DNA from 3 places in the Faecalibacterium intestinale genome. Region 1 is predicted to be linked to each of the others. Evidence: predicted binding sites of a transcription regulator. Region 1 holds the regulator's gene; each other region holds the start of a gene.

Region 1 (11,420 bases):
GTCTGCGCCTGCCGCCAGCCGCAGGGGGTAAGCCCCTCGAACCGCCAGTGCTTGGCGGTGTGGGCAAGCTTCTGCCAGCTGCCTGCGGGCAGGGCGTGGGGGGCAGTATCCGGCAGGGCGGCGGCAGCCCAGAGGGCGCGGCCAAGCTTGCCGTGCAAAAGCCCCAGCCAGAACGCCGCCGCCGTGTCCTCGGCAAGCAGCGGTACACGCGCCGCAAACAGGGCGGCAAGCTCTGTCTCCGGCACAGCGGGGAAGAGATCAAGCTCCACTGCCGGGTGCTTCGGGCTGCGCCCGGGGGCAAGCAGGCCGGACAGCTGCATGATGCAGATGCCGGAAAGCCCGTAGTCGGTAAACTGCACTTCGCCCATTTCTTCAGCCAATACCCGGTCGCCGTCCAGCAGGCGGGCAGCGGCCTTGGCGCGGATGCCCGCAAGGCTCTTGTTCGGCTTTGCGCATTGCAGGGCGGTCAGGCAGGGGTAGAGCGGGCGCATCTGCCCGCCGCAGGCGGCGGCAAAGCGGGTGCCGAAGCCGTCCGTGCCGAACTGCGGCCCGGCAGCACCGCCCATGGCGCAGATAACGGCATCTGCCCGCAGGCTTTCCATATCGCCCTCGGGGTTTGCAAATTGTACGGCGTAGCCGCCCTTGCTCTGCCGCAGGGTGCTTACCGTGCAGCCGGTGCGCAGCTGTACCTTGTGCCGCTGCAAATGCAGCTCCAGCAGCGCCAGCACGTCGGCGGCCTGATTGGAATAGGGGTACACCCGCCCGGCTTCATCGGTGCGGGTGTACAGCCCCAGCTGCTCGAACCACGCCAGCGGCGCGGCGGCATCCACCGCCGCCAGCAAAGGCCGCAGCGCGGCGGGGTCGGCGGTGAAATATTTCTCCGGCGCGATGGCGGTGTTGTCCAGATTGCAGCGGCCGTTGCCGGTAGCCAGCAGCTTTTTGCCCACCTTGGGGTTGCGCTCCAGCACCGTGACGCGGGCAGCGGGTGCGGCCTGTGCAGCCGCCAGCGCAGCGGCCAGTCCGGCGGCACCGCCGCCCAGAATAAGGATGTGTGCCATGCGGACACCTGCTTTCTTTGGGTTTATTCCTATTTATTGTAGCAGAACCCCGCCCGGAACGCAATGCGGCGGGCAAAGCAAAAAATGCGCTGCCGGTATAATTTGCCGCCGCTGACAGATACTACATACAAAGGAAACCAAAAGGAGGACACTATAAATGAAAGCAACCGGTATCGTGCGCCGCATCGACGAGCTTGGCAGGGTGGTGATCCCCAAGGAGATCCGCCGCACCCAGCGCATCCGGCGGGGCGACCCGCTGGAGATCTTTACCACCGGCGACGGGGAAGTGATCTTTAAAAAGTACTCGCCCATGGGCGAGGTGAACACCCTTGCCGCTCAGCTGGCAGAGGTGCTCAGCCGCCAGTTTGCGCTGACCGCCTTTGTGTGCGACAGGGACCGCATTCTGGCGGTCAGCGGCAGCGGGCGGCGGGAGCTGGCAGACCGCAGCATAAGCCAGCCGCTGGAAAAGCTGATGGAAGCCCGCAAGCCCTACCAGAGCCCCGGCAACCCGGAAAAGACCCTGCTGCCCTGCGAGGGCGCACCCCGGGTGCTGCTATGCGCCGCGCCGGTGCTGGCGGGCGGGGACGTGACCGGCGCGGTGGGTCTGTTGACCGAGGACCGCGCCGCCTGCCCGGAGGACGCCCAGTGCAAGGCAGTGGCGGTGGCAGCGGCCTTTCTGGCAAAGCAGATGGAGGAATAAGGCGGGACGATTTTGAATGGCCTCCGCTGCGCTCTGGCCATCATCAGCGGAAAACATTTTATATTTCGGGGTACAGAAACGCCTGCGGGCGTTTCTGTACCCCATTTTCACGGGTTGGGGTCGTGGGAAACAAACTCCCCCAGTCATCGCTGCGCGATGCCAGCCCCCTCTGGGATGGGGTCTTTGGCATAGCGGTACAGTTTCCGGCTAAAGTGCAAAGCTTGCGGGCGCGCCAGAGGCTCCCTCCCAGAGGGAGCTGGCAAAGCCGCAGGCTTTGACTGAGGGAGTTCACACCCCCCTTTATGACAGAATTATGAATCTTTATAAACATTTTTGCAAAGGGCTTGACAGCAGGGCAAAAACGATTATAATGGTCTTAGCACTCAGGAACAAGGAGTGCTAAACAAACAAAAGCGATACAAAAAGGAGGCAGGCGCTATGACGATGGATGCACGCAAGCAACGGGTCTTGCAGGCGATCGTGGCGCTGTATGGCCTTGAGGGCGAGCCGGTGGGCAGCAGCGTGCTGGCAAACTACTTTGATATGGCAGTGTCCAGCGCAACGCTGCGCAACGAGATGGCGGCGCTGACAAAGCTGGGCTTGCTGGAGCAGCCCCACACCAGCGCAGGGCGTGTGCCCAGCGCCAAGGGCTACCGGTATTATCTGGATAATCTGCTTACCGACGATCAGCCGCTGGACCGCGTTACCCGCGCCCGGGTGGATGCGGTGTTCGCCAGCCTTGACCACGAGCCGGAAAAGCTGGCACAGGGCGCTGCCAAGGCGCTGGCCGCCATCAGCGGCTGCACCGCCGCCGTCAGCACCCCCTGCGCCGAGGATCTGTGCATCGCCCATTACGAGGTGGTGCAGGTGGGCCGCAGCGCAGCCGCTGTGCTGGCTGTGACCACCGCCGGTTACGTCCGCACCCGGGTGGCGCGGGTACGCACCGGGCTTTCCCGGGAAAATGCAGCCGCCCTTGCGGCGCTGCTCAACCGCAACCTTACCTTTGTGGCACCGGTGGATCTTTCCACCCGGATGCTCAGCGAGCTGTGCAGCCAGATCGCACCGGAGCTTGTGCCGGTGGTCAGCGCCGCAGCCGCAATTTTGCAGGACAGCGTAAAGCCCCACGTATTTCTGGGCGGCGAGCAGTACCTGCTGGACTGGCCGCAGCTGGACGGCAGGGTGGGTGATATCCTTACCCTGCTGAACGACGAGGAACAGGCCGCAAGCCTGATCGCACCCCCGGAAAACCGCAGCGAAAGCGTGCTGCTGGGCGAGGATCTGGAACCGCAGATCCCCGGGCTGTGCATCGTGAGCGACCGGTATCTGGTAGGCGGCGGGCTGTGGGGCTCCATTGCCCTGATCGGCCCCACCCGGATGCCCTTCCAGAAGCTGATGCCCCTGTTGCACGAGTTTGCAGACCAGCTGGGCGAGGGCATGAGCGGTAAACGAAAAGACACCCCGCAGGCTGCCGTACCACGGCGGACTGTGATCTATAAGGAGGATCTGGAATGAGCGAAGAAGCAAAGAACACGGTGCCCGAGACCGAGCAGCCGGAAACTGCCCCCGAGGAAAAGACCGCTGCCGCAGCGCCCGAACAGGCTGCTGCCGAAGCTGCCGCCGAAGAGGACAAGAAGAAGGACGGCGGCTGGTTCAACAAGAAGGCCCGGGAGATGGAAGCCGTTAAGGCTAAGCTGGATGCAGCGGAAAAGAACGCCGCACAGGCCAAGGATCAGCTGCTGCGCATGGCTGCCGAGTACGACAACTACCGCAAGCGCTCCACCCGCGAGGCCGACCAGAAGTTTGGCGACGGTGTTTCCCACGCAGTGGAAAAGATCATCCCCATTCTGGATACGCTGGATATGGCAGCCAACGCCCCCACCACCGATGAGAACTACAAAAAGGGCGTGGTCATGACGCTGGATAAGGCGGCAAAGGCACTGGAAGCCCTCCATGTGGAGGAGATCGAGGTGCTGGGCAAGCCCTTTGACCCCAACTTTATGAATGCTGTGCAGCAGATCCCCGCCCCGGACGGGCAGGAGAGCGGCACGGTGGTCACCGTTTTCCAGAAGGGTTACAAGCTGGGTGACAAGATCATCCGCCATGCAACCGTTGTGGTGGCCGAATAAATAAGCCGAACCTCCCGCAAGGGAGTTTGCAATAACATCCGCTTGACATCATCATAAGCATCATATAAACAAGATTTGTTCTTTCGAGAGGAGACTTCATTATGAGTAAGATTATTGGTATCGACCTTGGTACTACCAACAGCTGCGTGGCTGTTATGGAGGGCGGCGAGCCTGTTGTCATCGCCAACTCTGAGGGTGCCCGCACCACCCCGTCCGTTGTCGGCTTCACCAAGACCGGCGACCGTCTGGTAGGTCAGGTTGCAAAGCGTCAGGCTATCACCAACCCCGACAACACCGTTTCTTCCATCAAGCGTCAGATGGGCACCGACCACAAGGTGACCCTAAACGGCAAGGAGTACACTCCCCAGCAGGTCAGCGCTATGATCCTGCAGAAGCTGAAGGCTGATGCCGAGGCTTATCTGGGCGAGACCGTCACCGAGGCGGTCATCACTGTGCCTGCCTACTTCAATGACAGCCAGCGTCAGGCCACCAAGGACGCAGGCACCATTGCCGGCCTGAATGTCCGCCGTATCATCAACGAGCCCACTGCAGCTGCTCTGGCTTACGGTGTGGATAAGGAAGACGACCAGAAGATCATGGTCTACGACCTGGGCGGCGGCACCTTCGATGTGTCCATCATCGAGATGGGCGACGGTGTTACCGAGGTTCTGGCCACCAACGGCGATACCCATCTGGGCGGCGATGACTTCGACCAGCGCATCATCGACTGGATGGCAGACGCCTTCCAGACCGAGAACGGCATCGACCTGCGCAAGGACAAGATGGCTGCACAGCGCTTGAAGGAAGCTGCCGAGAAGGCTAAGATCGAGCTGTCCAGCGCAATGAGCAGCCAGATCAACCTGCCCTTCATCACCGCCGATGCTACCGGCCCCAAGCACTTGGATATGACCCTGACCCGCGCAAAGTTCAACGAGCTGACCGCTGATCTGGTCGACCGCACCATGACCCCCGTGCGCAAGGCTCTGCAGGATGCAGGTCTGCGCGCTTCCGACCTGAAGAAGGTGCTGATGGTCGGTGGTTCCACCCGTATCCCCGCTGTCTACGATGCAGTGAAGAAGGAACTGAACTGCGAGCCCTTCAAGGGCATCAACCCCGATGAGTGCGTGGCTGTCGGTGCTGCTATTCAGGGCGGCGTTCTGAACGGCGAGAAGAAGGGTCTGCTGCTGCTGGATGTCACCCCGCTGAGCCTTGGCATTGAGACGCTGGGCGGCGTGTGCACCAAGATCATCGACCGCAACACCACCATCCCCACCCACAAGAGCCAGGTGTTCTCCACCGCAGCCGACAACCAGCCCTCTGTTGAGGTCAACGTGCTGCAGGGCGAGCGTGAGTTTGCCCGCGACAACAAGAGTCTGGGTGTGTTCCATCTGGATGGCATTGCACCGGCTCCCCGTGGCGTGCCTCAGATCGAAGTTACCTTCGATATCGATGCCAACGGCATCGTGAAGGTCAGCGCCAAGGATCTGGGCACCGGCAAGGAGCAGAACATCACCATCACCGCTTCCACCAATATGTCCAAGGAGGACATCGACAAGGCTGTGAAGGAAGCTGAGCAGTTTGCTGCCGACGATAAGAAGAAGCGTGAAGAGGTCGATATCCGCAACGGTGCCGACCAGATGGTGTTCCAGACCGAGAAGATGCTGAAAGAGAACGGCGACAAGCTGCCCGCAGACGTGAAGAGCGATGCCGAGGCAAAGCTTGCTGACCTCAAGACCGCTGTCCAGTCCGGCAACGTGGACGACATCAAGGCAAAGCAGGAAGCCCTGAGCCAGGTGTTCGAGAAGATGTATCAGGCAGCCGCTGCCGCACAGCAGGCCGCCGGTGCACAGCCCGGTGCTGACGCAGGCGCAACCAACGAAAAGCCCAACGATGACGGCGTTGTGGATGCCGACTTCAAGGAAGTCTAAGTCTGAAACAAAGCGCTGTGTCCGGCCAAACCGGCGGGCACACGCGCAATAAAGCAAAAGCCGCTCCGGTTTAGGCCGGGGCGGCTCTTGCTGGTTTATAGAGTGAGGAACCGACCGGGGCGTTACCCGGGGAGGGCGTTCCCGGAGAGGTGAGTGGATATGGCACAGGAAAAGCGTGATTATTACGAAGTGCTGGGGGTATCCAAGGGCGCAAGCGATGCCGAGATCAAAAAGGCATACCGCAAGCTTGCCATGAAGTACCACCCGGACTATAACCCCGGCGATAAGGACGCCGAGGCAAAGTTCAAGGAGATCAACGAAGCAAACGAGGTGCTCTCGGACCCGAAGAAACGCCAGCTGTACGACCAGTACGGCTTTGCCGGGGTTGACCCCACCTACGCAGCACAGAACGGCGGCGGCCCCGGCGGCTTCAGCGGTTTTGGCGGCGACGGTGTGGACTTGGGCGACATTTTTGGCGATATCTTCGGCGGCGGCTTTGGCGGCTTCGGCGGCTCGTCCCGTCAAGCTAACCCCAACGCCCCCCGCAAGGGTCAGGACATCCGGGTGCGCATCACCCTGAGCTTTGACGAGGCCGTGCACGGCTGCAAGAAGAACATTACCATCACCCGTCAGCAGGAGTGTACTGAGTGCCACGGCTCCGGCTGCGCCGCCGGCAGCAGCCCCGAGACCTGCCCGGACTGCGGCGGACGTGGCTTTGTCATCCGCCAGCAGCGCACCCCCTTTGGCGTGATGCAGACCCAGCAGCCCTGCTCCCGCTGCGGCGGCAAGGGCAAGCTGGTAAAGAACCCCTGCAAGGTCTGCCACGGCAGCGGCAAGGTAGCCACCAAAAAGACGCTGGAGGTGTCCATCCCCATGGGCATCGACGACGACCAGAGCTTTGCACTGCGCGGCATGGGCGATGCCGGTACCAACGGCGGCCCCGCCGGTGATGTCATCGTCATGGTCAGTGTGCGCCCCAGCGAGGTGTTCCAGCGCGACGGCTACGATGTGTGGGTCACCGTGCCCATCACTTACAGTCAGGCTGTGCTGGGCGACAGCGTCACCGTACCCTCCATTGACGGCAAGGTGGAGTACACCGTGCCCGAGGGCACCCAGAGCGGCACCACCTTCCGCCTGCGCGGCAAGGGTATCCAGTACCTGAACGGTCGTGGCCGCGGTGATATGTACGTCAAGTGCGAGGTGGAGATCCCCAAAAAGCTGAACAAGACCCAGCGCGATGCCCTGAAAAAATTTGAGGGCACTTTGAAAGAAGAAAACTACGAAAAGCGTAAGGGCTTCTTCAAAAAGCTGAAAGATATGTTCAACGCATAAAATACCAAACGGCGGCGCGTTCCATCGGAGCGTGCCGCCGTTTTTTGCGTTTGAAACCACAAAAACAGCGGAGGCGCTGCCCTTTCGGGCAGCGCCTCCGCTTGCTTTGTTCTTTGGTGTACTCCGAGCCGGTCTTATGAGATAAGATGGATCAGAGCAGGATGACTGCTGCATTGATGATCAGACCGACACCGGTAGCGCTGGAGCTGATCATGTAAGCGGTGCAGGCGATGTCACGGATGGCGTTGGCAGCGCCCTTGTTCATGTCGGCAGTCAGAGCATCCAGACCGGTCTCAGTCCAAGTGTTGGGGTTCTTACGGCGGTAGTCGCGGACAGCGGTCACGCCTCTGAACCAGCCATACGGAGGAATCAGCCAGCACAGCAGAGCCTCGGTCATGGTGGCAGTAGCGCCGCCTTCGGTGTAGGTCATTTCCTCAGTGGACAGTACATTGTAGTACGCGGGCATCATCATTTTTTCCATAATAACACTCCTTTTGAAACAAAGCTATCCAAAACGGTGCACCCAAACGCACCGTTTTATCTGATTAAAAGGTTCAGCGCACAATCAGCAGGATGGCGCTCAGGGGAGCCAGTGCCACTACCGTGGTGGCGGAAACGGCGTCCCGTACAAAGTTGCTGGCAGACTTGCTCATGTCGGCGGCAATGGCATCGGTAGCGCGGCCCAGCACGGTAAAGAAGTTGCCGTCTTTGTTGCCCTCCTGCTGCAGCCATGTGCGTGCCTGCCCAATGCCCCAGACATAGCTGGAAGCCAGCACTACAGCGCCTACGACCGTTGCGGCAGTAGTGGCGATCCCGGCAGCATCATCGATCGTGCCGCCGCCGGTGGTATAGGTCATTTCTTCGTTGGAAAGTACCGCATAATCTGCGGGATAATTCATCTTTTTCATTTTCAATACTCCTTTGTCAAGGGGAAATGCCGCATTGCATCCCGATCCCACGGCGTCTATATCCAAGTGCCGATAGAGCATTGTTCTCTATATGGTCATTCTACAACAGCAGTCGGATTTTATCAAGGGGTTTTGGCACATCTGTGCAAAAACTGGCGGGACGCATGAAATTGCGGCTGCAAATTTGTGAAAATAGACTGCAATAATTTAGGCATTTGGTTGTTTTACCCCGTCACCCCGGCGCGGTAGAGGTAGGGGTCGCTCTTGAAGCTGTCAAAATTGTACAGCACAAGGATCTGGTCGTAGCCGTTATCGGCGATCAGCTGATCCAAGCCGTAGTTGTAGTTGCGGAAATCCACCACGTCAATGTCGGCGTAGTTGGCGGTCAGGTAGGGCACAAAGCAGTTGGCGTAGCTGTCCTTGATGACAAGGATGCGCCCACTGCCGTTGCCCTGCACCCGGCTCAGGCCGTTGTTGCCGTGCAGGAACATGGCGTACTTGTCGTAGACGGAAAGCTTCTCCGTATCATACAGGCCGGTGGTCTGCCCCTCGGCGGGCTGACCCGCCGCCGTCACGTTCCATACCGTCAGGGTGTTGGCAAGGTCGTAGTAGGTGATCACGTCCGGCACGGCGTTCCATGTGCGCGCCTTGGCGTAGTGAGTGCCGTAAAAGTGATCGGCAGTCAGGGCGGTGTGGGCGGCGGTGTCAAAGGGGGCAAGGCCAAGGGCATCGCACAGCTGGCTGTAAGCGTAGTAGGCGCCAAGGCTCGTCCAGTGGTGGTCGGTGCGGTAGTAGATATACTCGCTCTTGTGGGCGGCAAGGGTCTGGCGCACGTCCACAAAGCTGCCGCCTGCAGCCTGCACCGCAGCGGAAAGCTGGTCAAGATAGCCGTCCTCGTCCAGCAGGGGGGCGTTTGCGGGCACGTTCTCCTTGTAGATATCGCTGGCAGCGGGTGCCAGCAGCACATTCACCTTGCCCGGGTAGCGCTGGCACAGGCTGGTGAGCGCGGCGGTGTTCTTGGGCAGGGTGCGCTCCTCGCTGGAAAGCAGCCCGTAGGTGCGGGGGAACATCATGTGCTCCTTGCCCAGCAGGATGCCGCCGCTCTGCTGCTTTTGCAGCAGGGTGGTCTCCACCACGCTCTGCAGGCTGATCCACTGGTCGCGCCCCGCCACCTGATCCTTGACGTATTTGGTGTAGGCAGTAAAGTAGCTGTTCAGCCCCTTGGCGGTGAACTGGGTCAGCGCCGGGCGCTGGCTGAGGGTGGTGTTTTCCAGCTCGCTGTAACTGCGGTCCGGGGTGACCATATCCAGCGCGAACAGCCCGATGAAGAACAGGCTGAACACCACCAGCACCGGATAGTGCAAAAGGGAGGAGGTCTTTTTCTCGTGTTTGGACATCTTCCCGCCTCCTTAAAAGTTAAAATACAGGAACGGGCTGTTGGTGCTGCCCACCACATAGGCGGTGGAGACCACCAGCAGCGTCAGGATGGCGGCGCAGCGGGTGACTACGTTCTTGCGCAGCACATCCCACAGCTTTTCGATCAGCGGGGTGCAGCACACCACGCTTACCGCCAGCAGCACGCCGTAGTTCCGCAGGAAATACAGCGGCGACACCCCGCCGGAGGGGACAAAGAGCTTTTGGAACAGCAGCCCGAAGGATACGCCGGTGTCGTTGCCCACGAACATCGCCCAGCCTACCACCACGAGGAACAGGGTGTAGAAATGCGGCCACACCCTGCCTTTTTTCAGGTAAGGCAGCAGGAACAGCTTTTCAGCCGCCAGCAGCACAAAGTAGTAAAGACCCCAGCAGATAAAGTTCCAGTTCGCGCCGTGCCAGATGCCGGTGAGCAGCTCCACGATGAACAGGTTCAAGATCTGCCGCTTGAGCCCCTTGCGGTTGCCGCCCAGCGGGATATACACATACTCGCGGAACCAGCCGGACAGGGTCATGTGCCAGCGCCGCCAGAACTCGGTGATGGAAGCGGAGATATAGGGATAGTTGAAGTTTGCGGGGAAGTCGAAGCCCAGCATCTTGCCCATGCCGATGCCCATGAGGGAGTAGCCGGAGAAATCGAAGTACAGCTGTAAACTGTATGCGATGATGCCCAGCCACACCAGCGGGGTGGAAGCGTTTGCCAGACCCACAAAGGTGGTGGAGGGGCTGTCAGCCACCCCGATGATGTCCGTCCACAATGCGCCCACGGCGTCCGCCAGCAGCACCTTTTTGGCAAGACCGAAGGTGAACAGGGTCATGCCCTCTTCAATTTGCTTGAGGTTATAGCGGTGCTTGTAGACGTGCAGCTGGTCGGAGACGTCCCGGTACTTGACGATAGGCCCCGCGATGAGCTGCGGGAACATGACCACATAAGCGCCGAAATCAATGATGTTGCGCTCGGCTTTTACATCCCGGCGGTAGACGTCGATGGAGTAGGAAAGGGTCTGGAAGGTGTAGAAGCTGATGCCCAGCGGCAAGGTGCCGATGCCTTGTATCTCGGCAAAGGCGGTGCCCAGCAGGGCGTTTGCGCTGCGCAGCACAAAGTTTGCGTACTTGAAGTAGAACAGCATCCCTAAGCTGCCAATGAGCGCCACCAGCAGAAAGAAGCGGCGCAGCGCGGGCTTTGCATCAAAGTGCTCGATGGCAAGGCCGCTGAGGTAGTTGATGAGGATAAGCGCCACCATGACCGGGAAAAAGCGCACCTCGCCCCAGCAGTAGAACACCAGACTGCACAAAAACAGCACGGTGTTTTTCAGTTTTGCAGGGGCAAGATAGTACAGCGCCAGCGTGATGGGCAAAAAGCGGAACAGGAAGATGATGGTGCTGAAAACCAAGGGGTCAGCCTCCTTTTTTACAAGTTTTGCGGGCAATAACGGTTTTTCCATCCCGGGTGCGGGAGGGCTTGACTGAAAAAAGCCGATGCCGCAGATGGCACCGGCTCAGAAGGTCAGATTCAGCTGTTCAGGGCGCTGTCCACAGCACTGTTCAGGTCTGCGGTGCACTCGTTGGAATTGACAACCATGATGACAAGATTTCCCTTGCTGGCAATGATTGCATTGTTGGCATTCTCCAAAGCCTGTGCAAATTCAGCGGGATAATTGCTGCAAGTGTCAATCAACTGCTGCTTGTAGGCGTTCATGCCGTCAATAACATTTTGAACCTTACCGTCAGCAGCTTCAACGGCGATAACTAAACCGGCATCGCCGTTGTCGTTGCTCTTTACGCCCTTGTAACTAACAATATCTTCAGCCTTTAACTGAAAATCATATTCGATACTAATAGGGTCAATCTCGAATTGATTTGAGATCGTGTTAGTTTCCAACAGGCTGCTAACGATACCATCCAAATCGGCGGTGCCGTTTTCGGTGGCATCC
Region 2 (9,156 bases), on a different contig from region 1:
GGCCTGCATCACCGGGCTGGAAGATGTGGTTTATGTACACGTCATGTTCAACAGTGATTTGAAGCGTATTGTTGTACGCGGCTGTGATGAAAACGACAAGGACGCTCTGCGCTGGTGCATCGCCAAGCCAGATAAACGTAAAAACCGGAAGATGACCTGCAAGCCTTTTTCAGAACTGGTGTATAAGGAAATGGGCTGGGATACCGAATGCCGGTATAAGATGCTTGGATACAGAATTTCATTTGAAGGGGAAACTCTGTATGTTTTTGACCTGCTTGTGCCGGAGATCTTCCATGAAGGCCAGAAGCGAAAAAATGAAACAGACCAGAAAAATGCGCAAGAGACAAAGCCTGCAAATACCAGAAAGGGATTTTACCCAGATGATATTGCAGGTACTTTTGGCGTACCTGTAGAAGAACATCTGAAAGAATCTGAAGTTAAGCAAATGGATGGCTATGTATCAGTGGGGATGCTGACGGGTAAGACCGTCCCCGACACCGGGCTTGATTAAAACGGCCACCAGGATTCCAAGGGGGAAGTGCGCCCATTTTTAAGGAGGGGAGAGTAGTGAACGAAAGAATATGGAACCAGCGGATGCTGGGTCTGACTTTTAATGTCGAGGATGGAAGGATCACAATCTTCCGCAGCACGTTGGAAGCATTAGGCTGGCCAACCCACTATCGCTTTCTGTACAACCGAGAGGCAAAACAGGTAGCTGTGCAGAACTGTACGGCTGAGGATGCAGGAGCTCATAAGACACCGAAGCTGACTGTGAGCAACAGCTGCGAGGTCAAGTGCGTGGCGTTGGTGCGGATGATCTACCGGGACATGCGGTGGAACCGGAACAATACATATCGTCTGGAGGGGAAAAGCGTCCCCAGACAGCAACTTGTGAGTTTCGATCTGGACATTCCGTTTTTGGTGGAAAACGGGAAAGCTCTGGACGAAAATCCAAGCCCCACAAAGCCCCTGTGTGGCGAAGAATTGTCCGCTGCGGAAAGTTCCTCGGCCTCGCCAATTAAACGCGACAGTGGGGCGCTGTGAGGGGTGTGTGGCGAAGTCGGCAAAAGGCAGCCAATCGGGTCAGAATCCAGGATGCTTGCAAGGCAGCAAGGTGGAAGGTGACCGGGTGGGCAGGAGCTATACAGACAAGTCTACTCAACAAGTAAATAAAATCACTTTTGCACCTATGAACGTAAAAAATAAGTGATTAAGCTCACTTATGGCTATTGGAAATAAGTGATTTTGTTCACTTAGAAAAAGTGAGCTTTTTACGCCACCCGGAGTTTTGGGTGATGCTATCATTTGGTAAAAATAAGTGATTATAATCACTGAAAATCATTACAAACTGAAATAAGTGAGCTTAATCACTTATAAGGAAAAAAAGTGAATATTTTACGCTCTGATGTACTTTGAGGTCGTCGATTAGTCAATAATCGGCGGCTTCTTTTTTATGCCCGGAAAAGTGGGTATGTAGCGACATATGGCAATAAGTGAGCTTTATACGCCACCGTCGAGCAACTTCTCCGAACAAATTTGAGTGCAGAAATGTCTACTCAACAAACAATATTGACGTAGCTAAGTCAAAAAAGTGCCTGTTTTGCACACTATATGCAACACTGAAATCCGTTATATTTTACAGTTCCAGACCGCAAGGGAGAAAAGGCACTGTACGCAGAAAATTGCTGCGGCAATGCAGCGCAGTCTGCGGGCATCGGCCTTTTTCAGCACGGCGAGAAGCGTGGGAAAGATGGCATACAGAAAAGCCTGCACCGAAAGATACCAAGCCACTCCATTCAGGCAGAACCAGAGTACGATTTTTGGGCGTCATAAATTCTTAACAAAGAAAAATCGCAAAACCCCTTGATTTTTCAGGGCAAGATGAGTACAATACACTTAGCACTCAGAGAAAAGGAGTGCTAAACTACTGCGGAGCACACACGAAGCCCTCGCAGGACGCAACAAAGTTTCAAATAAATTCAATATAATTGGAGGGCAAGAATTATGAAGATCATTCCTCTTGCAGACCGTGTTGTCATTAAGACTGTTGAAGTTGAGGAGACCACCAAGGGCGGCCTGATCCTGACCGGCAGCGCAAAAGAGAAGCCGCAGGTCGCACAGGTCATCGCGGTGGGCCCCGGCGGTGTCGTGGACGGTAAGGAAGTCAAGATGACCGTCAAGGTCGGCGACAAGGTCCTCACCAGCAAGTACTCCGGCACCGAGGTCAAGGTGGACGGCGAAGAGTGCACCATCGTGCGCCAGAGCGACATTCTGGCTGTTGTGGAAGACTAAAACTGAATTTTCCCTTTTCAATTGAGCTTATATTATAAAGGAGCGATGTATTATGGCAAAGCAGATCAAGCAGGGCGAGGACGCTCGCAAGGCACTGTGTGCCGGTATTGATACCCTGGCTAACACCGTTAAGATCACCCTCGGCCCCAAGGGTCGCAACGTGGTGCTGGGCAAAAAGTTCGGCGCACCGGTCATCACCAACGATGGCGTGACCATCGCAAAAGAGATCGAGCTGAAGGACGAGTTCGAGAACATGGGCGCACAGCTGGTGCGTGAGGTCGCAACCAAGACCAACGATGCCGCAGGCGATGGTACTACCACCGCTACCGTGCTGGCACAGGCTATGGTCAATGAGGGCATGAAGAACGTTACCGCCGGTGCAAATCCCATGGATATCCGCCGCGGCATGAGCAAGGCCGTTGCCACCGCCGTGGAGACCATCAAGGCACACAGCCAGAAGGTGAAGGACAGCAACGATATCGCCCGCGTCGGCACCATCTCTGCCGGTGACCCCGAGATCGGCCGTTTGATCGCCGAGGCTATGGAGAAGGTCACCTCTGACGGCGTTATCACCATCGAGGAGAACAAGACCACCGCCGAGACCTACAACGAGATCGTGGAAGGTATGCAGTTCGACCGCGGCTACCTGACCCCCTATATGGTCACTGATACCGACAAGATGGTGGCCGATCTGGACAACGCTGCAATTCTGATCACCGATAAGAAGATCAGCGTCATTCAGGATCTGGTTCCCCTGCTGGAGCAGGTGATGCAGAACGGTATGAAGCTGCTGATCGTAGCTGAGGATATCGAGGGCGAGGCTCTGTCCACCCTGATCGTCAACCGTCTGCGCGGCACCCTGAATGTCGTGGCTGTCAAGGCTCCCGGCTTCGGCGACCGCCGCAAGGAGATGCTGCAGGATATCGCTACCCTGACCGGCGGCACCGTGATCTCCTCTGATCTGGGCTATGAGCTGAAGGACGCTACCGTCCAGCTGCTGGGTCATGCCCGTCAGGTCAAGGTGACCAAGGAAAACACCACCATCGTGGGCGGCGCAGGCGACAAGGACGCTATTGCAGCCCGCATTGCCCAGATCCGCAGCCAGATCGAGGCCGCTACCAGCGACTTTGACCGCGAGAAGCTGCAGGAGCGTCTGGCTAAGCTGGCCGGCGGCGTGGCTGTCATCAAGGTCGGTGCTGCTACCGAAGTTGAGATGAAGGACAAGAAGCTGCGCATCGAGGATGCTCTGAACGCTACCAAGGCAGCTGTGCAGGAGGGTGTTGTGGCCGGCGGCGGTACCGCTCCCATCAATGCCATCCCCGCTGTGCGCGCTCTGTGCGACACGCTGGAAGGCGACGAGCGCACCGGTGCCAAGATCGTGCTGAAGGCTCTGGAAGCTCCTCTGCGCCAGATCGCCAAGAACGCCGGTCTGGAGGGCAGCGTCATCATCGACAAGATCGTTTCTGCCAACAAGCCCAACTACGGCTTCGATGCCCAGAACGAGGTCTTTGTCGAGGATATGATCGCCGCTGGCATCGTGGACCCGACCAAGGTCACCCGTTCCGCTCTGGAGAATGCAGCTTCCGTTGCTGAGATGGTGCTGACCACCGAGAGCCTGGTTGCCGACCTGCCGGAACCCCCGGCTCCCGCCGCACCTGCCGGCGGTGACATGGGCGGTATGTACTAATAACTGCCTGAAAACCGCATGAATGCTTGATTTTTGGAGCGTGCAAAAGCGGATTTACGCCAAACTTACGCCACTTACGCCAAAAATCAAAGCGCACTATAGGGTAACAAAATCGGCACTCGCTGAAAAGCGGGTGCCGATTTTTGTGTCTAGGGGATTTGAAGACTCATGAAACCCACTGATGGATTCTGCGAGCGGCAGACTGTCAGCGGCTTTATTGTTGACGAAAAACAAAGGTAGGGATACAATAATAAAAAAGAATGTAAAACCGGAAGGGAGTGTGCCGCTGTGGAAAACCAGAGAGACTTCTGCACAAAATGCCGCAGAGAAACGAGCTACACCCTGAAGAAAATCAAAATCAACCAGACCATCCGGGAAAAGAAATACACTTTTGAGATCACGGCTGCTTTCTGCAACGAATGCGGCGGCGAAATGGGGATTCCCGGCCTGATGGACTACAACATGAAGGAAATCGACGAGCAGTATCGTAGCTTTCGAGCACTGGATGGATAGTGGGAGTATATCGAATCGATGATATAAAGTGATAGATACTAGGAAAGTGGCAGCAAAGGACAACTATAATGAAGGATACGCTTAACTTAGGCAAAATTAACCCGAATGAGCAAAGAAACAAAGTCCCAAAACATATTCCATCTAAGGTTCATCCAGATACATTGTTTACTTTTATGACAGATTTCGGATTTCTTTTGGGATGCTTAGAACATAAAATGCTTTCTCCACGGTATTGTGAAGAAGATGTACGATACTTAAATCTTAGAAGAGTAAAATCTTTAGCCTATCCAATGAAATGTTTTTGTGATATCAGTCTAAAAAAGCTAAAAGTTCACATGGACTGGTATGGTGACTATGGAATTGCGTTTAGCAAAGAATGGGGAATGCGGCATAATATCCAGCCAGTGCACTATTTAAATGAAGAATCCGATTTAAGAAAGGATATTACAGAAGTATTAAAAGCTGCCCTGAATGAGGAAAAGGCCGGTTCTAAAACCCATGAAATGCTTAAAAACTATTTGTTGCATGAGTTAGGTCAGTTTACAAGGAACTACACGCAGACCACGAAACGGGGGCTGCTGACAACAAATAAAGGCTGAATATCAAGCACCGGGGAAGTGCGAGATATTCAGCCTGTTTTGTTGTCCGGGGTTTCCAAAGGGGCTTTCCCTTTGGCACACGACTTTGCTTGCAAAGTGTAGTGTGTTATACGCTCTGTCGGCGTTGCTGCGAAAATGCCGTTGCCGCCGGGGAGGGCAAGGGCATTTGAAACGGCAGGAAAACAGGGCTGTGATTGCGTGGCGTGGAGCCGCAAGCGCAAGGCTGGTTTCCTCAGCAGACAGGGCGTATATGAAAACTCCCGTCCTTCTTCCCATGCCGGACTTCGGGACAAAATGTTTCGAACTTGTGGACATACTCCCGCAAAAATTGAAATGGGCGGGAAGCCATTTTAGGGCTTTCCCGCCTTGATTGCCCATCAGCAAAGACGGGCGGGACTGTCAACGGCGGCACATAAAATGTGCCGTTCATCTTGACCGTTGACTGGCTCGGCTGGCTTTGCTATTTTCCAGATAAAATGGTATTCATAGCGCAAATACGCCAAAAATCATTTACTTGTTCAAACTCAATTTTCAAATCTTGCTGAAAATGAGCGAGTAATGTTTGATTGTCCCATTCATATTTCGTATTGTTCCACGAGAGAAATCCCTCCACAAAAATTTTGTGATCAACTTGAAATTGTTGAATACATTGCGTCGTTATAGATACGAATTTTTGAACATCGACGGAGGCAAACACACTATCAGGAACACCTGAAAATGCAACAAAAATTGCTCCACCAGAATGTGGACCTCTGTAATAACAATACTTATCAACTAAGCCGCAAGTTACGATAGACAGGTTATGCCCGTTGAATGTATCGTCCAATGTAAATTCTGCTGTCGTTAGTGGCTCTAAATTCCAGCGTTCCCCCACTACTTTTGCGTGTGTGGCTACCTGAATAATTTTCTCGGAAAATCCATTGATATTTTCCCACCCCCACAGCCATGTGTTACTTGATGTTGCCTCGCTTCCGATGAATTGAAGCGGATACTTTTGATTTCCAAAAAGTATTACGCCCTCTGAAAAATCAACATTCCAGTCCTGCCCCTTTACCACCTGCTCACTACAAGCAGTCTGTATTGCTATCATTTTACCTAAGCAAGCTGAAAACACTTGAAACCAATTTTCTGTATCAATATTGAGATGCTCAATCCAAATATTTTTTCTGTTATCCTGTTTTCTGTCTTTGCCCCAAAATCTCATCTGTATTTCCCCCGTAATATATTTCTTTTATTTCCTCCCCCGCTGCGGGTTTGGATTTTTCAGCAAGTCCGACTTCTGTGCAATCTTTTTCAGCCACTTCTTTTCTTCCTCGGACAACTTCTTCAAATTCAATTTAAGCCGCTTACAGATAAATGCCAAAGACGCTTGCTCCGGGTCGCTGCCCTCTTTGGCGGTTTCCTCGGCGGTCTGCAAAAAATCTTCCAGTGGGTTATCCTCCGGGACGCTGAAAAAATCGTCCTTATGTGTTTCCCGCAGGTCGAGGGCTATCTTGTTTATGTCCTGCTGTATCACATAGCGACAAAAGCTGTCATCGTCAATATGGGCGGCGATAAGCTGCCTTAACTGCGGGTCGGTCAGGCCGGGATTGTGCTGCTTCATAATCGTTGCGCTCATGGTATCTACTATGGCGTTTGCGGCCTGCACCTGCTTCACCGCCACGCCGTTCACATAGATTTCAAGGTCAGCCATGAGCCGGGGAAAATCCGGGTGTGTCGCCAGTTCACACAAGAGAGAATTGTCCATCAGCCCGCTTTTCAGCAGCTCAATCATATCATCACTCAAACACAGGTCTGCAAGATCGGCGTTTGGGTGATTTTTTGTTTTAGAGCGTCCCAGCAGGTAATCAACGGTCACTTCATAAACCTTTGCCAGCTGGATAAGGGCATGGTGGCTGATGTCTTTGAGATTGTCTCCCTCATAACTGCCTAAAGCAGATTTGGAAAGGTGAGTTTCCTCCGCAAGCTGTTCCAGCGTCAGCCCTCGTTCCACACGCAGGTCTTTCAATCGTTCTTGTATGGATAGTTCCATGCACTCCCTCCTTGTCTGCTTGATAATTTGGAAGTTATTCGCACAATTCCTTACGGATATTTTCGCAGTCTTTCGCCATTTCCAGCATATCTTCATCATCTACCATTTCATGAAGATCATATTCGAGCGGAGAAGCACAGAACTCTGCTAAAGCCCGATTCATTGCTTGATCCTCCTCTGGCGTAGTTATGATTTTTACAAACCTATCTCGTTTTTCCCCATCAAACAGATTTTTTATATTGAACCCACCACTTTTCTTACTCTCAAGAATAAGTGCTGCCAAATCAGTTGCCAAATCAATAGCATAATAAAATTCGTGACATTGGCCCTCCGAATCAATGTATTCTAAATTGGGTGAGATATGGAAATTCCAGTTTAGTTTGCTAAGGCCAGTATCATTGAATATCTCACTCAGAGGTATTTCAGTTTTGCCTTTGTCATAGAGGTAGTCCACCAAGGTCAGGCTATCGTCTGTGCCACCGATATAGTTATACCAATATTTTTTAATATACATTTTATCTCCTCCTTATCACTTCCGCTTTGTCGTTCTGTTTTTTTATTATATCACAATTCCGAGAGCGTGGAAATAGGGAGTTTTCCGGGCTGATTTCCTACCTTTCGGATATACGGCACAGGCGGTCGAAAAAGTGTAGACTTGTGGTAGTTCATCGATGAGCTGCACCTTGAAAAATGAATGACCGTCCGAAAAGGAATACCCCGGCAGGGGAAGCACCGCAAGGAGCCAACTTCTGGACACTTTGTCCAGAGGTCACTTCGGGACAACTTGTCCCGAAGCTGTGGGGAGCGTGCCAACGCCGGAACACGCCGCAGGAATGGGGCAGGAAGCCTTTTCGGGGAGAACGGCAACGGAAAGCAAAATGGAGGAAACACATGAGAGAGAACCCATATAAACGACTGCCGCCCATAGAGCGCAAGCAGGACGGTTCCCTTTACCACATGACACCGGCACAGAGGAAACAGGCAAACGCCCTGATCCGCCGGGAGTGCTGCAACTGCGAGGACGGGAACTGTATGCTCCTTGACGATGGGGATACCCACACCTGCCCCCAGACCATTTCTTTCTCGGTCTGCTGTAAGTGGTTCCGCTGGTCGGTCTTACCGCAAATCGGGACGCTGGAAGCAGAGATTTTCCGGGATAAGGACTTGAAACGCTGTGCGGTCTGCGGCAGAGTGTTCGTCCCTAAATCCAACCGGGCGAAATACTGTCCCGACTGCGCCGCCAGAGTTCACAGGCGGCAGAAAACAGAAAGTGAACGGAAAAGGAGGTCTACTGTGGACAGTTAGGGGCTGAAAAGTCCTTGATTTTCAAGGCTTTGCAAGCACAGAACAGGGGCAGGCAATAGAAACTACCGTCTGCCCCCGGAAACAGGCTTCTAACCGTCCACAAAACACACCATGACAAACACCATTTATATTCATCAGCCGGAAAAGGCGGTCAGCTTTACCCGGCTTCCCAATTTCCTTTTTGAAGCCCCCACATTCACACCCCTGTCCAACGAAGCAAAGGTTCTGTACGCCTTTATCCTGCGCCGGACGGAGCTATCCCGCAAGAACGGCTGGGCGGACGAATACGGGCGCATTTACCTGTACTATCCAATCTGTGAGGTAGTCGCCCTGCTCCACTGTGGGCGGCAGAAAGCCGTCAACACCCTGCGGGAATTGCAGTATGCGGAGTTGATTGAGATTAAGAAGCAGGGCTGTGGAAAACCCAACTGTATTTACCCAAAATCCTATGAAGCGGCTCCAAACACCGACTTCAAGAAATCCGGTTATGGAACGCCGGAGGACTGAAAACCGCACTCATGAAGTATGGAAATCACTCCCCGGAAGTACGAAAACCGGACGGTATATAGAAATACAAAGATAAAAAGATTGATTTATATTCTATCCAGTCCAATCCTATCCGAGCTAATTCCTGTGAGATTTTCCCTGTGGAAAACCCCGGATAGGAAAGGGATGGGGAAAGGAGCAGAATGGCACAACACGCAATTTTGCGATTTGAAAAGCACAAG
Region 3 (11,420 bases), on a different contig from region 1:
ACCTTGCGTCTGCTGCTGTTTGCCCTGCTTTCAGAGATCCCCTTCGACCTGATGTACGGTGGCACATGGTTCTACCCGGTGCACCAGAACGTCATCTGGACGTTGCTTTTGGGCATTCTGGGCGTCCATTTGATGGAAACCGTGCGCAAAAAGCAGAAAACATGGATGTACCTGCTGGTATCCGCCCTTGTGGTGGCGGCAGGCGCAGTGCTGGGCACGCTGGGCATGGTGGACTACTACGGTGCCGGTGTGCTGACCGTGTTCATCTTTTACTTCTTCCATGGGCGCAAGTGGTGGTGCCTGCTGGGGCAGCTGGCGGCGCTGTACTGGGTCAACGTGGAACTGCTGGGCGGGCTTATGTACCCCATCCAGCTCTTCGGCATGGACTTTGAGCTTTGCCAGCAGGGGCTGGCGCTGCTGGCACTGGTGCCTATCTGGCTGTACCGCGGGCGGCAGGGCTACCACAGCAAGCCGTTCCAGTATGCCTGCTACGCCTTTTACCCTGTGCATATGCTGCTGTTGGTTCTGGTGCTGAACTTCGTGAACCGATAAGATATTAGGAAACGGGTCAGAAACACCCACAGGTGTTTCTGACCCGTTTTTTAGTCTTTTGCCGGGGGTGCTTTCCTATAAACGCAAAGCATGGTATACTGAAGGCGGAAAACAAAAGCTTGGAGGAGCAACAATGACAAACAAGAAGCTGAACTACCCCGCAATTGCCAAGGAGACGGCCATCCTGACCGGAGCTATCGCTATCATTGCGGCGGCGGTCTATTTTTTTCTGGCGCCCAGCCATACATCTGTCAGCAGTATTTCCGGCCTTGGCATCGTACTTTCTAATTTTGTGCCGCTGCCGCTTTCGGCCATTACCATGGTGCTGAATACCGTGCTGCTCATCATCGGCTTTTTCACCTGCGGCAGGGAGTTTGGCGCAAAAACCGTGTATACCAGCGTGATGCTGCCGGTATTTCTGGGGCTTTTTGAGCGGCTGTTCCCGGATTTTGGCTCCATGACAGGCAGTCAGGAACTGGATGTGCTGTGTTATATTCTGGTGGTCAGCGTGGGTCTGAGCATCCTGTTCAACCGCAACGCATCCTCAGGCGGGCTGGATATCGTGGCAAAGATCATGAATAAGTATCTGCACATGGAACTGGGCAAGGCCATGTCCCTTTCGGGAATGTGCGTGGCGCTTTCTGCCGCCCTTGTCTACGATAAAAAGACCGTTGTGCTGAGCATTCTTGGTACTTACTTCAACGGCATCGTGCTGGATCATTTCATCTTCGACAACAGCATCAAGCGCCGGGTGTGCATCATTACCGAGAAGGAAGAGGCGCTGCGGCAGTTCATCATCAACGACCTGCACAGCGGTGCCACCATGTACGAGGCTATCGGTGCATACAACTTTGAAAAGCACAACGAGATCATTACCATCGTGGACAAAAACGAGTATCAGAAGCTGATGAACTTCATCAACCGCGAGGACCCCAAGGCCTTTGTCACGATTTACAATGTATCCAGTATGCACTATCAGCCCAAGCGCTGAGCGGCACAGGGAAAGGATGCAAAAGCCGCGACCGGGGCTTTTCCGCAGCGGAAAACCGTGGTAAAATAAGAAAAAACGGAAAGGGAACGACAGCCATGGACATCAGACTGGTTTGCAGCGACATTGACGGTACGCTGCTGCAATACGGTAAAAAGGAACTGGAGGGCGAGATATTCGACCAGATCCGGGCGCTGCATCAGCGGGGGATATGGTTCTGCCCGGCCTCCGGGCGGCAGTATACCAGCCTGCGCAAGCTCTTTGCACCGGTGGCGGACTGCTGCGTGTTTATCTGTGAAAACGGCGGCACTATTTTTCAGGAAGAACAGTGCATCGCTAAAAACCCTATGCCCCGGGCGCTGGCAGAGGAAATTGCCAACGATATGTGGACGCGCAGCGAGGGGCGGGGCGAGGTGATGCTCTCCGGCCAGAACACTGCCTACCTGATGGAGCGCGGCCTTGGGATGCTGCAGCGGGTGCAGTTTGTGGGCAACCACTACCAGATCATCCACAGCCCCGCCGAGGTGCCGGAGGACATCACCAAGGTGTCGGTGTACCTGCATGAGGGCGTGGAGAACTATGTGGAGCGCTTTGTGCCCCGCTGGAAACAGGCTAACTGCGCCGTGGCGGGCCCGTATTGGATCGATACCACCTTTGCCAACAAGGGCATTGGGGTGCAGTGCGTGTGCCGCACCCTTGGCATCGACCCTGCACAGGTGATGGCCTTTGGCGATAACTACAACGACGAGACTATGCTGGACGTGGTGGGCGTGCCTTACATCATGGACAACGCCGCCGCCCCGCTGCGGGCAAAATACAAAAACCACACCCCCCGCCCGGAGGATGTGCTGGCGCAGCTGCTGGCACAGCAGCCGTAAAGGGGGAGAACCCATGGACCGCAAAGGCTTGGAACAGCTCATTTTTGATACTTACAGCGTTGAGCCAGACTATCCGTGGATGGACACCCCGGAGTCGGCGGTGTTCCGTCATGCGGCAAACCGTAAGTGGTTTGCGCTGGTCACCACCGTGCCCAGAAGCAAACTGGGTCTGCCCGGACAGCAGCCGGTGGATATCGTGAACCTAAAGTGTGACCCCATCCTCATCGGTTCTCTGCGGGCAGAGCCGGGCTTTTACCCTGCCTACCACATGAACAAGGAAAACTGGATCACCGCCGCGCTGGACGGCAGCGCCCCGGAGGATAAGCTCCGTCTGGTGTTGGACATGAGCTACAACGCCACCGCACCCAAGCTGCGAAAAAAGAAAGCTTGACCGCAGCAAAATAAGGGCGGGCGCTGCAATTGCTGCCCGCTCTCATTCGTATTCAGAGTAAAGGGACTGCATTTTGCAAAAGGAGGAAGCTATGGCTATTTTTGAAAAGACCATCCGCAACCAGAACTTCGATACCCTGCTCCGCAAGCTGGAACACGCCATCCCGGACAGCAGCTGGTCGGCAGAGCTGGAAGCCGGCAGCGATTTCAAGGAGGGCAGCGCCCGGTGCAGCGTGCGGGTGTTTGAGCGGTACAGCATGGTGGGCGGCAACCGCCTTAGCCTGACGCTGACCCTGTTCCAGAACGGGGACGAGCCCATCCGGCTGTCGGCCATTGCGGCGGGCGGCAGTCAGGCGGTGTTCTTTAAGGTGAACACCCTCGGCGAAGATGCCTTTCTGGAGGACGTAAAGCAGCTGCTGGAAGAAATTTTGGAGGGGTAAAATGTTTTATAGTGGGTTTGACGCGCTTTTCAGCATCCTGTTCCCGCTGGTGTTTCTGGTGGTGCTGGGCATGATCCTGTTTACCGTGGTGAGCAATCTGCGCACATGGAGCAAAAATAATGCGTCCCCGCGCCTTACCGTTCCGGCTACTGTGGTGGCCAAGCGGATGAACGTTTCCCGCCATCATACGGACAATACGATGGCGCATACGTTCACGACCTATTATGTGACCTTTCAGGTGGAAAGCGGTGACCGCATGGAACTTGAAGTAGATGGTTCGGACTACGGAATGCTTGTAGAAGGCGACACCGGAAAGCTGAGCTTTCAGGGCACGCGGTATCTGGGGTTTGAACGGAAAGACGGGTGACCGATATGCAGCAAAAGCATTCAAGTGTGCCGGAAATCGTGGGCAGAAGCCTGTTTTATACGTTGACGAACTATCTGCTTATCAGCATGGAGCTGTCCTTCCGTGCGCAGTGGCTCTCGGTCTTGTTCTCGGCGGCGCTTGTATGGTGCAACATGGAGTATTGGAACGCCGTTTACAGGCTGACCGGCAAAAAGCTTGCCGCATGGGTCTTGTGGGGCGTCTGCATTGCTGCAAGCACAGGTGTTGCGTGTTTTGCGGGGTATATCCAAGGAACGCTTGTTCTACTTGCGGTATGATAAACGCGCTGCTGCGCAGTATTTTTGATAAAATCGCAGAAGCTGTGACAAAAGTATTATTCTTTTATGAATTTTAGCACTCTACACTTGACAGTGCTAAAAAATCGTGTTATAACAGTGGCGTGCTCAGGAGGAAGGGCAAAAGGAGAGCCGCAAGGCTCCCCGGAAAGCCCTTTGCAAAGAGCTTCAAAATGTAATTTTATACCCGACCCGAACGCCGGGATTGGAGGTATGTTTTATGTTTATGCCGACTGTTTTTCATGAGAACCTGTTCGATGATCTCTTTGATCCGTTCTGGAACGAGGGTGCACTGGAGCGTGTGATGAACCGCGAAGCCCGCGACACCTTTGGTAAGCGCGGCGCAAACATGATGAAGACCGATGTCAAGCAGACGGACAACGGCTACGAAGTAGACGTCGACCTGCCGGGCTGCAAGAAGGAGGACGTTCAGATGGATCTGAACGACGGCTACCTGACCATTCAGGCAGTGCGCAGCCACTCTAACGATGAAAAGGACAACAAGGGCCGTTATGTGCGGCGCGAGACCTTCTCCGGCAGCTGCGCCCGCAGCTTCTATGTGGGCGAAGTGAAGAAGGAGGATATCCACGCAAAGTTCGAGGATGGTGTCCTGCACATCCAGCTGCCCGCTCCTCAGCAGACGAAGGCTCTGCCTGAGAACCCGAACCTGATCGAGATCGAGTAAATGCCGGCCGTGTGCGCCAAGGCATAACGTACATAGGATGCCCCCGGAGAGCAGCAACAAGCCCTCCGGGGGCATTTTTTGTGTACAGGCTTTCGATGACGGAGAGGGGAGAAAGTACCTGTTTTTGCCAGAAAACTTTATTTTTCCACCGTTTCGTGGTATCCTTATAAGGCGCACGCAATACAGGCCTGCGGCTGCACTGGCAGCGGCTGCGGACTGCGTGCGGCAAAAAAGAACGTATAAAAGTAAAAAAGGGGGATAAAAGTCATGGGCGAATTTGCCTTTCAGACTTTACGGGAAAGTATCACCTCTGCCATCAGGAGCAAGATCCTTACCGGGGAGCTGCAGCCGGGCACAAAGCTGGCTGAGCAGCGGCTTGCCGAGGAGTTCGGCTCCAGCCGGGCACCCATCCGGGAAGCGCTGCGGCAGTTGGAACAGGAGGGCATGGTCGAGTATTCGCGCAATGTGGGGTGCTCTGTGCGCCGGGTGAAACCGGAGGACGCCTACGAGATCTATCTGCTGCGGGCAAATCTGGAAATGACGGCGCTGCGCTATTTTGACTGCAAATTCCAGGAGGAGGATCTGCGCACCCTGCGCGGGATACTGGAGGAGATGCGCAATGTCCGACCGGGGGATCTTTCGCAGATCGTGGAGAATGACAACCGCTTCCATGCGGTCATCGTGCAGCGGGCAGGGCTGCCCAGACTGCTGAAATTCTGGGACGACCTGAACTACGGCAACCTGCTCGTTGGGGCGAGCAGCGGCTCTAACCACGAGACGCTGGCGCAGCGGCAGAACGGCATCCACACCAAGCTGTACGAGGCGCTGGCAAGTGGCGACACCGAGGCTGCCTGCCGCGCCGTCTACGCCCACTACATGGAGCCTATGGAGCGGATGCGCAGCGCGAACAGCGCTGGACAGGCAGCAGACGGCACGGCAAAATAAGGGGAATTTGGCTGAACGTCTAAATTTTGACCAATCATTTTATGGAAATTGCAGATTGTCTACAATCTGCAATTATGCTATACTGTCAAAGTGACTGGTCGAGAGTTGCTGTATTTTTGGTAAAAATTGCAAAATGTATGCGGAACCTCGGCCTTCTTACAGGAACTTCCGCCCTGTGTGGAGAAGAAAGAGAGGAATTATCCGTATGTCTAACAAAGAAAAAGCCACAAAGATCTCGTGGCTTACCCTTGCCTTCATGGCCTTTTCTACGGTCTGGGGCTTCGGCAACATTACCAACGGCTTTGTGTACTTTAACGGTCCGCAGGTCATCTTCAGCTGGATCTTCATGTTTGCCCTTTACTTTATCCCCTATGCGCTGATGGTGGGCGAGCTGGGCTCAGCTTTTAAAAACGAGGGCGGCGGTGTCAGTTCATGGCTGCACCAGACCACCAACGCCAAGCTGGCTTACTACGCCGGCTGGACCTACTGGGCGTGCCACATCACCTACATCGCCAGCAAGGGCAGCGGCTTTTTGAAGGCGCTGAGCTGGGCGGTTTTCCGCAACGCGGAGACCTACGATTCCTTCCCCACCCGCTACATCCAGCTGGCTACCTTCTGCATCCTGCTGCTGGGCTGCTACATTGCAAGTCTGGGTCTGAACCCCCTGAAAAAGTTGCTGACTGCCGCAGGCACCTGCACCTTCGTCATGTCCCTGCTGTACATCGTGATGATGTTCGCTGCCCCGGCCATCAACCCCACGGCAGAGTACGTCCACGCCAACCTGAGCTTCAGCAGCCTGATCCCCAACTTTAACGTCACCTACTTCACGTCCCTGTCCATTCTGGTGTTCGCCGTGGGCGGCTGCGAAAAGATCTCTCCCTACGTCAATAAGGTCGAAAACCCCAGCAAGGGCTTCCCCCGCGGCATGATCACGCTGGCCGTCATGGTGGTCGCCTGCGCCATTCTGGGCACGCTGGCCATGAGCCGTATGTTCGACCCCGCCATCATCAACGCCAGCGCCGAAAGCTTCAACGCCTATGTCGCCAACAGTTCCTACTGGGCTTTCCAGAAGCTGGGTCAGTACTACCATGTGGGCGATCTGTTCATGATCATCTACGCGCTGTGCAACGTCATCAGCCAACTCGCCGTGCTGATCTTGAGCATCGACGCACCGCTGCGTATGCTGCTGGATAACGAGCACACCAAGCAGTTCATCCCGCAGGCTCTGCACAAGGTCAACGCCCACGGCGTGCACAGCAACGGCATCAAGATGGTGGCTGTGCTGTCCGGCTCCATCATTCTGGCACAGTCCTTCGTGCCCGGTGCTGCCGCCGTTCTGCGCCAGCTGACCAAGCTGAACTCTGTGTGTATGCCCATGCGCTACCTGTGGGTGTTTGCCGCCTACATCGCCCTGCGCAACGCCTACGATACCATCCCTGCCGAGTACCGCTTTGTCAAAAATCAGGCCGTGGCCAAGTTCTTCGGCGGCTGGTGCTTTGCCGTTACCGCCGTGTGTTGCGTGCTGGGTATGTATGATAAGGACCCCTTCACCTTTGCACTGAACGTCATCACCCCCGTGGTGCTGACCGTGCTGGGATTCATTCTGCCCGCCCTTGCAAAGCGCGAGCAGACCGCTGCCAAAACGTAACCTGAATATGCTTATAGCAATTCAACTTTTTAATGCAACGGCAACAGCGTTGAATTGCATATCGCAAATATGCTGTTTGAATGTTGCACTAATTTCTTGACTTGCGATAAAAAGGGCCGGTCAGCACTGACCGGCTCTTTTCAGATACACCCAAGGAGGTTTATTTTTATGATCGCATCCGAAGTCCGTGAAATGCTGTCCTTCATCGACGGCAACCCCACCGCATACCACACCACCGCCGCTGTGCGGGATATCCTGCTGAAGGCAGGCTTTGCCGAGCTGCTGGAAAGCCGCAAGTGGGCGCTGGAACCCGGCAAGGACTATTTTGTCTGCCGCAACGGTTCCAGCATCATCGCTTTCCGCATGGGCGACCAGCTGGAAAATTACAGCTTCAACGTTGCCGCCGCCCATACGGATTCTCCCTGCTTCCGCATCAAGGAGAACGCCGAGATCCACATGGGGCAGAACTACACCAAGCTGAACACCGAGGGCTACGGCGGCATGATCTGCGCCACATGGATGGATCGTCCGCTGTCTGTGGCGGGCCGTGTATTGGTGCAGGAGAACGGCGCTATCGTATCCCGTCTGGTGGCGCTGGACCGCGACCTGCTGATGATCCCCAGCGTGGCCATCCACATGAACCGCGAGGTCAACGATAAGGCTTCCTTCAACAAGCAGGTGGATATGCTGCCCGTGCTGGGCGGTGCCTGCGAGGAGGGCGCGCTGAAAAAGCTGATCGCAGAGGAGCTGAAGGTGTCCGAGGAGCAGATCCTTGGCAGCGACCTGTTCCTCTATGTGCGGGAAAAGGCCACCGTCTGGGGCTGCAACGAGGAGTTCATCTCCTGCGGCCGTCTGGACGACCAGCAGTGTGTCTACGGCATCCTGAAAGGTCTGCTGACTGCCAAGAACGCCCGCTCCATCGGTGTGGCAGCCTTCTTTGATAACGAGGAAGTCGGCTCCGGCACCAAGCAGGGCGCAGCTTCCACCTTCCTGTACGATGTGCTGCACCGCATTGCCCAGAGCCTTGGCGGCAGCGACGAGGACTTCCACCGTGCGGTGGCTTCCAGCTTTATGGTCAGCGCCGACAACGCCCACGCCGTGCACCCCAACCACCCGGAGCACACCGATGTGAACAACTGCACCTACATGAACAAGGGTGTGGTCATCAAGACCCACGCCGGCCAGAAGTACACCAGCGACGGCATGAGCGTTGCAGCCGCCCGGGAGCTGGCTGCCCGCGCCGGTGTGCCGCTGCAATACTTTGCAAACCGTTCCGATAAGGTAGGCGGCAGCACGCTGGGCAATCTGGCCATGGCACAGGTGTCCATGAATTGTGTGGACATCGGCCTGCCCCAGCTGGCGATGCACTCCTGCTACGAGACCGCCGGTGCAGAGGACACCCTCTCGCTCATCAAGCTGATGCAGGAGCTGTACGGCAGTCACTTTGAAGAGACTGCTTTCGGCACTCTTTCCATCAGCAAGTAAATTGATATAAAAAGGACTGCCGTGCAGCGCACGGCAGTCCTTTTTGCATTTATGACCCTTTATTTGCGGCGGGTGAGACAGTTCAGCGCCATCACGACCAGCACAAGAAAACCGATGACCAGCAGGATACCGGTCATGCCGATGAGCATCATGGGCAGGGTGGTCATCCAGGAAGAAAGATGAAGCATAAAGGCACCTCCGTTAAGCCATCAGGGAAAGGATCAGTCCGCCGGCAAGGACGGATGCAATCTGTCCGGAAACGTTGACGCTGATGGAGTACATCAGCAGGAAATTCTGGCTGTCCTCGGCCAGACCCATCTTGTTGACCACACGCCCGCTCATGGGGAAGGCCGAGATGCCTGCTGCGCCGATCATGGGGTTCAGCTTTTTGCCCTCGGGCAGGAACAGGTTCAGCAGCTTGGCGAACAGCACGCCGCCAGCGGTATCAAAGATAAAGGCCACAAGACCCAGCGCCATGATGAGCAAAGTGTCCGGCCGGACGAACTTGTCGGCGGTCATCTGCCCGGCAACGGTCAGACCCAGCAGCAAGGTGATGAGGTTTGCCAGTACGTTCTGGGCGGTCTCGCTCAGGGAGTTCAGCACTCCGCATTCCCGCAGCAGGTTGCCAAACATCAAAAAGCCCACCAGCGCCACGCTGGCCGGGGCTACCAGACCGGCGACCACCGTGACCACAACAGGGAACAGGATCTTGGTCAGCTGGGTGACGTTGCCTTTTTCGTAGGGCATACGGATGCGGCGCTCCTTCTGGGTGGTCAGCAGACGGATGACCGGCGGCTGCACGATGGGCACCAGTGCCATGTAGCTGTAAGCTGCCACCATGATAGCGCCCAGATACTGGGATTTCAGGGTGTTTGCCACAAAAATGGCGGTGGGGCCGTCCGCTGCGCCGATGACCGCAATGGATGCGGCATCCTTCATATCAAAGAAGAACCCGGCCAGAAACAGGGTGAAAAAGATGCCAAACTGTGCCGCTGCGCCAAACAGCATGAGCCACGGCTTTTCCAGCAGCGGGCCAAAATCGATCATGGCACCGATGCCGATGAACAGCAGCAGCGGGAACAGCTCGTTGGACATCCCTGCTTCAAACAGGGCAGAGATAGGGCCAACGGTGTCTCCCTGCGTGATGGCACCGGATGCGGGAAGGTTGACCAGAATGGCGCCGAACCCCATGGGCAGCAGCAGACTGGGCTCCATCTTTTTGACGATGGCAAGGTAGATGAGCAGGGCGCCGATGCCCCACATGACCACCATCTGCCATGTCAGCGCCCCGAAGTTTGAAAAGAGCGCGGCGAATGTGTTCCAGAAATTCATATTGTTTTTCTGCCTCCTTTTGTTCTGATGCTGCGGCAAGAAAAAAGAGACCCTTGCCACAGCGTAAGATCTGTGACAAAAGTCTCAAGCGAACACATGACATCGGGCATTGCTGCCGTGATGACGCTGCCATGCAGCGGCCTGCCGAAAAAAAGCCTTGACCGGCGGGCTGCCCTTTACTCCCCTTTATCATTTTTATTGATACCAGAAACTGCCGCTTCTGTCAAGGGGGAAAATGCGGTTTTGCGCAAAAATCCAATAGACGGATGCCGTTTCCCTCTACGCCCATCCCGTGAAAAGGCGAGCCGAAAAATCCGCAATTTTAGTTATAGATGCAGCTTTCCTTTGCGGCTCCTCTTGTGAAAAGGCCAACCGGGAAAATCCGCAGATTTTCCCGGTTGGCAAAATATAAATAATTTCTCCGCTGAAAATGGCCAAAGTGCAACGACGACGACCGCCGCCAGTGGCGGAAACAGGGAGGAGTTGTTGGGGCAGCGGCCAGCAAGACGCAAGCGCCGCCCAAGGCACGATGCGGATGCTGGGTGCCGCAACCCGATAGCGGAGACCATTCCAAACCGTTAATCCACCACCGGTACATCCAGCCCGAACTCCTGCGGGCGGAAGCGGGGACAGACGTTCTCGGTGATGCAGATGACCGAGGCGGCCAGACGGCTGCCGATCTCGCAGGACTCTGCCAGCGTTTTGCCGTAGGTCAGGCCGATGACCGTGCCGGCAAAGAAGGCGTCCCCCGCGCCGGTGGTGTCCATAACGTCCACCTTTTTGGCAGGCACGATGCCGCAGCTGCCGTCCGCACAGGCGTATACCGCGCCCTGTCCGCCCATGGTCACCACCATGCTGGGAATGTTGGCGCTGCGCACGTTGCCCGTGAGCACCCGGCACATCTCGTCCGGGGAGAGGTGGTCGTAATCATCCGAGAACAGCAGCCCGGCCTCCTGCTGGTTGCATACAAAACAATCGATCTGCTGCAAAAAATCCCGCCGCTCCATGGCGATGCTCATGTTGGAGACCACGGCAAACACCTTTTTGCCGTACTTTTTGGCGTAGCGCAGGGTCTGCTTCACCGTTTCTTTTTCGAGGTCTAGTTCCAGTGCAATGGAATCGCAGCCTGCAAAAATGGCATCGCCCTGCTCCTGCAGCAGACCGGTCAGCGGGGTGGTATCCGGCCGCTTGGAGATGGCAGCGTGCACATCGCCGTCGTTGTCAAAGATGGCCAGCCATGTGCCCATGCCGTCCGGCTTTTTCTGGATAAAGCGGGTGTTGACCTTGTGCCTTGCCAGCTTGTCGATGACGTCCTGTCCCATGCCGGTGTCGTCCACCAGACCCACAAAGGTGGGGCGCAGCTCCACGTTGGCAATATCCTCCACCACGTTGCGGC

The links. The regulator HrcA, encoded in region 1, represses chaperone genes, less so after heat shock. The targets are predictions, from matches to a motif close to TGTTAGCACTCNNNNNNNNNGAGTGCTAACA.
Region 2: a site for HrcA is predicted at 1,895-1,925, ahead of WMO20_RS05650 (co-chaperone GroES). Genes of this name have one in related genera too.
Region 3: a site for HrcA is predicted at 3,983-4,013, ahead of WMO20_RS02835 (Hsp20/alpha crystallin family protein). Genes of this name have one in related genera too.

The regions. Positions count from the first base shown of each region.
Region 1 is NZ_JBBMEN010000018.1:22,648-34,067, forward strand. It holds gene WMO20_RS11030 (aminoacetone oxidase family FAD-binding enzyme) at 1-1,058, opposite strand, end outside; gene WMO20_RS11035 (stage V sporulation T C-terminal domain-containing protein) at 1,216-1,758, shown strand; gene hrcA (heat-inducible transcriptional repressor HrcA) at 2,197-3,270, shown strand; gene WMO20_RS11045 (nucleotide exchange factor GrpE) at 3,267-3,884, shown strand; gene dnaK (molecular chaperone DnaK) at 3,986-5,812, shown strand; gene dnaJ (molecular chaperone DnaJ) at 5,972-7,144, shown strand; gene WMO20_RS11060 (hypothetical protein) at 7,296-7,625, opposite strand; gene WMO20_RS11065 (hypothetical protein) at 7,699-8,052, opposite strand; gene WMO20_RS11070 (DHHW family protein) at 8,277-9,449, opposite strand; gene WMO20_RS11075 (MBOAT family O-acyltransferase) at 9,462-10,880, opposite strand; gene WMO20_RS11080 (DUF4358 domain-containing protein) at 11,000-11,420, opposite strand, start outside.
Region 2 is NZ_JBBMEN010000005.1:8,018-17,173, reverse strand. It holds gene WMO20_RS05660 (hypothetical protein) at 1-511, shown strand, start outside; gene WMO20_RS05655 (hypothetical protein) at 568-1,044, shown strand; gene WMO20_RS05650 (co-chaperone GroES) at 2,005-2,292, shown strand; gene groL (chaperonin GroEL) at 2,345-3,979, shown strand; gene WMO20_RS05640 (hypothetical protein) at 4,268-4,492, shown strand; gene WMO20_RS05635 (abortive infection system antitoxin AbiGi family protein) at 4,561-5,091, shown strand; gene WMO20_RS05630 (DUF6882 domain-containing protein) at 5,552-6,295, opposite strand; gene WMO20_RS05625 (helix-turn-helix domain-containing protein) at 6,323-7,123, opposite strand; gene WMO20_RS05620 (imm68 putative immunity domain-containing protein) at 7,158-7,637, opposite strand; gene WMO20_RS05615 (cysteine-rich VLP domain-containing protein) at 8,015-8,428, shown strand; gene WMO20_RS05610 (replication initiator protein A) at 8,540-8,935, shown strand; gene mobV (MobV family relaxase) at 9,118-9,156, shown strand, end outside.
Region 3 is NZ_JBBMEN010000002.1:195,665-207,084, reverse strand. It holds gene WMO20_RS02870 (TraX family protein) at 1-552, shown strand, start outside; gene WMO20_RS02865 (YitT family protein) at 686-1,543, shown strand; gene WMO20_RS02860 (HAD hydrolase family protein) at 1,639-2,418, shown strand; gene WMO20_RS02855 (MmcQ/YjbR family DNA-binding protein) at 2,432-2,809, shown strand; gene WMO20_RS02850 (DUF6054 family protein) at 2,901-3,248, shown strand; gene WMO20_RS02845 (DUF2500 domain-containing protein) at 3,250-3,615, shown strand; gene WMO20_RS02840 (hypothetical protein) at 3,621-3,911, shown strand; gene WMO20_RS02835 (Hsp20/alpha crystallin family protein) at 4,150-4,614, shown strand; gene WMO20_RS02830 (GntR family transcriptional regulator) at 4,882-5,559, shown strand; gene WMO20_RS02825 (APC family permease) at 5,765-7,207, shown strand; gene WMO20_RS02820 (M18 family aminopeptidase) at 7,376-8,692, shown strand; gene WMO20_RS02815 (hypothetical protein) at 8,752-8,880, opposite strand; gene WMO20_RS02810 (sodium ion-translocating decarboxylase subunit beta) at 8,894-10,024, opposite strand; gene WMO20_RS02805 (carbohydrate kinase family protein) at 10,603-11,420, opposite strand, start outside.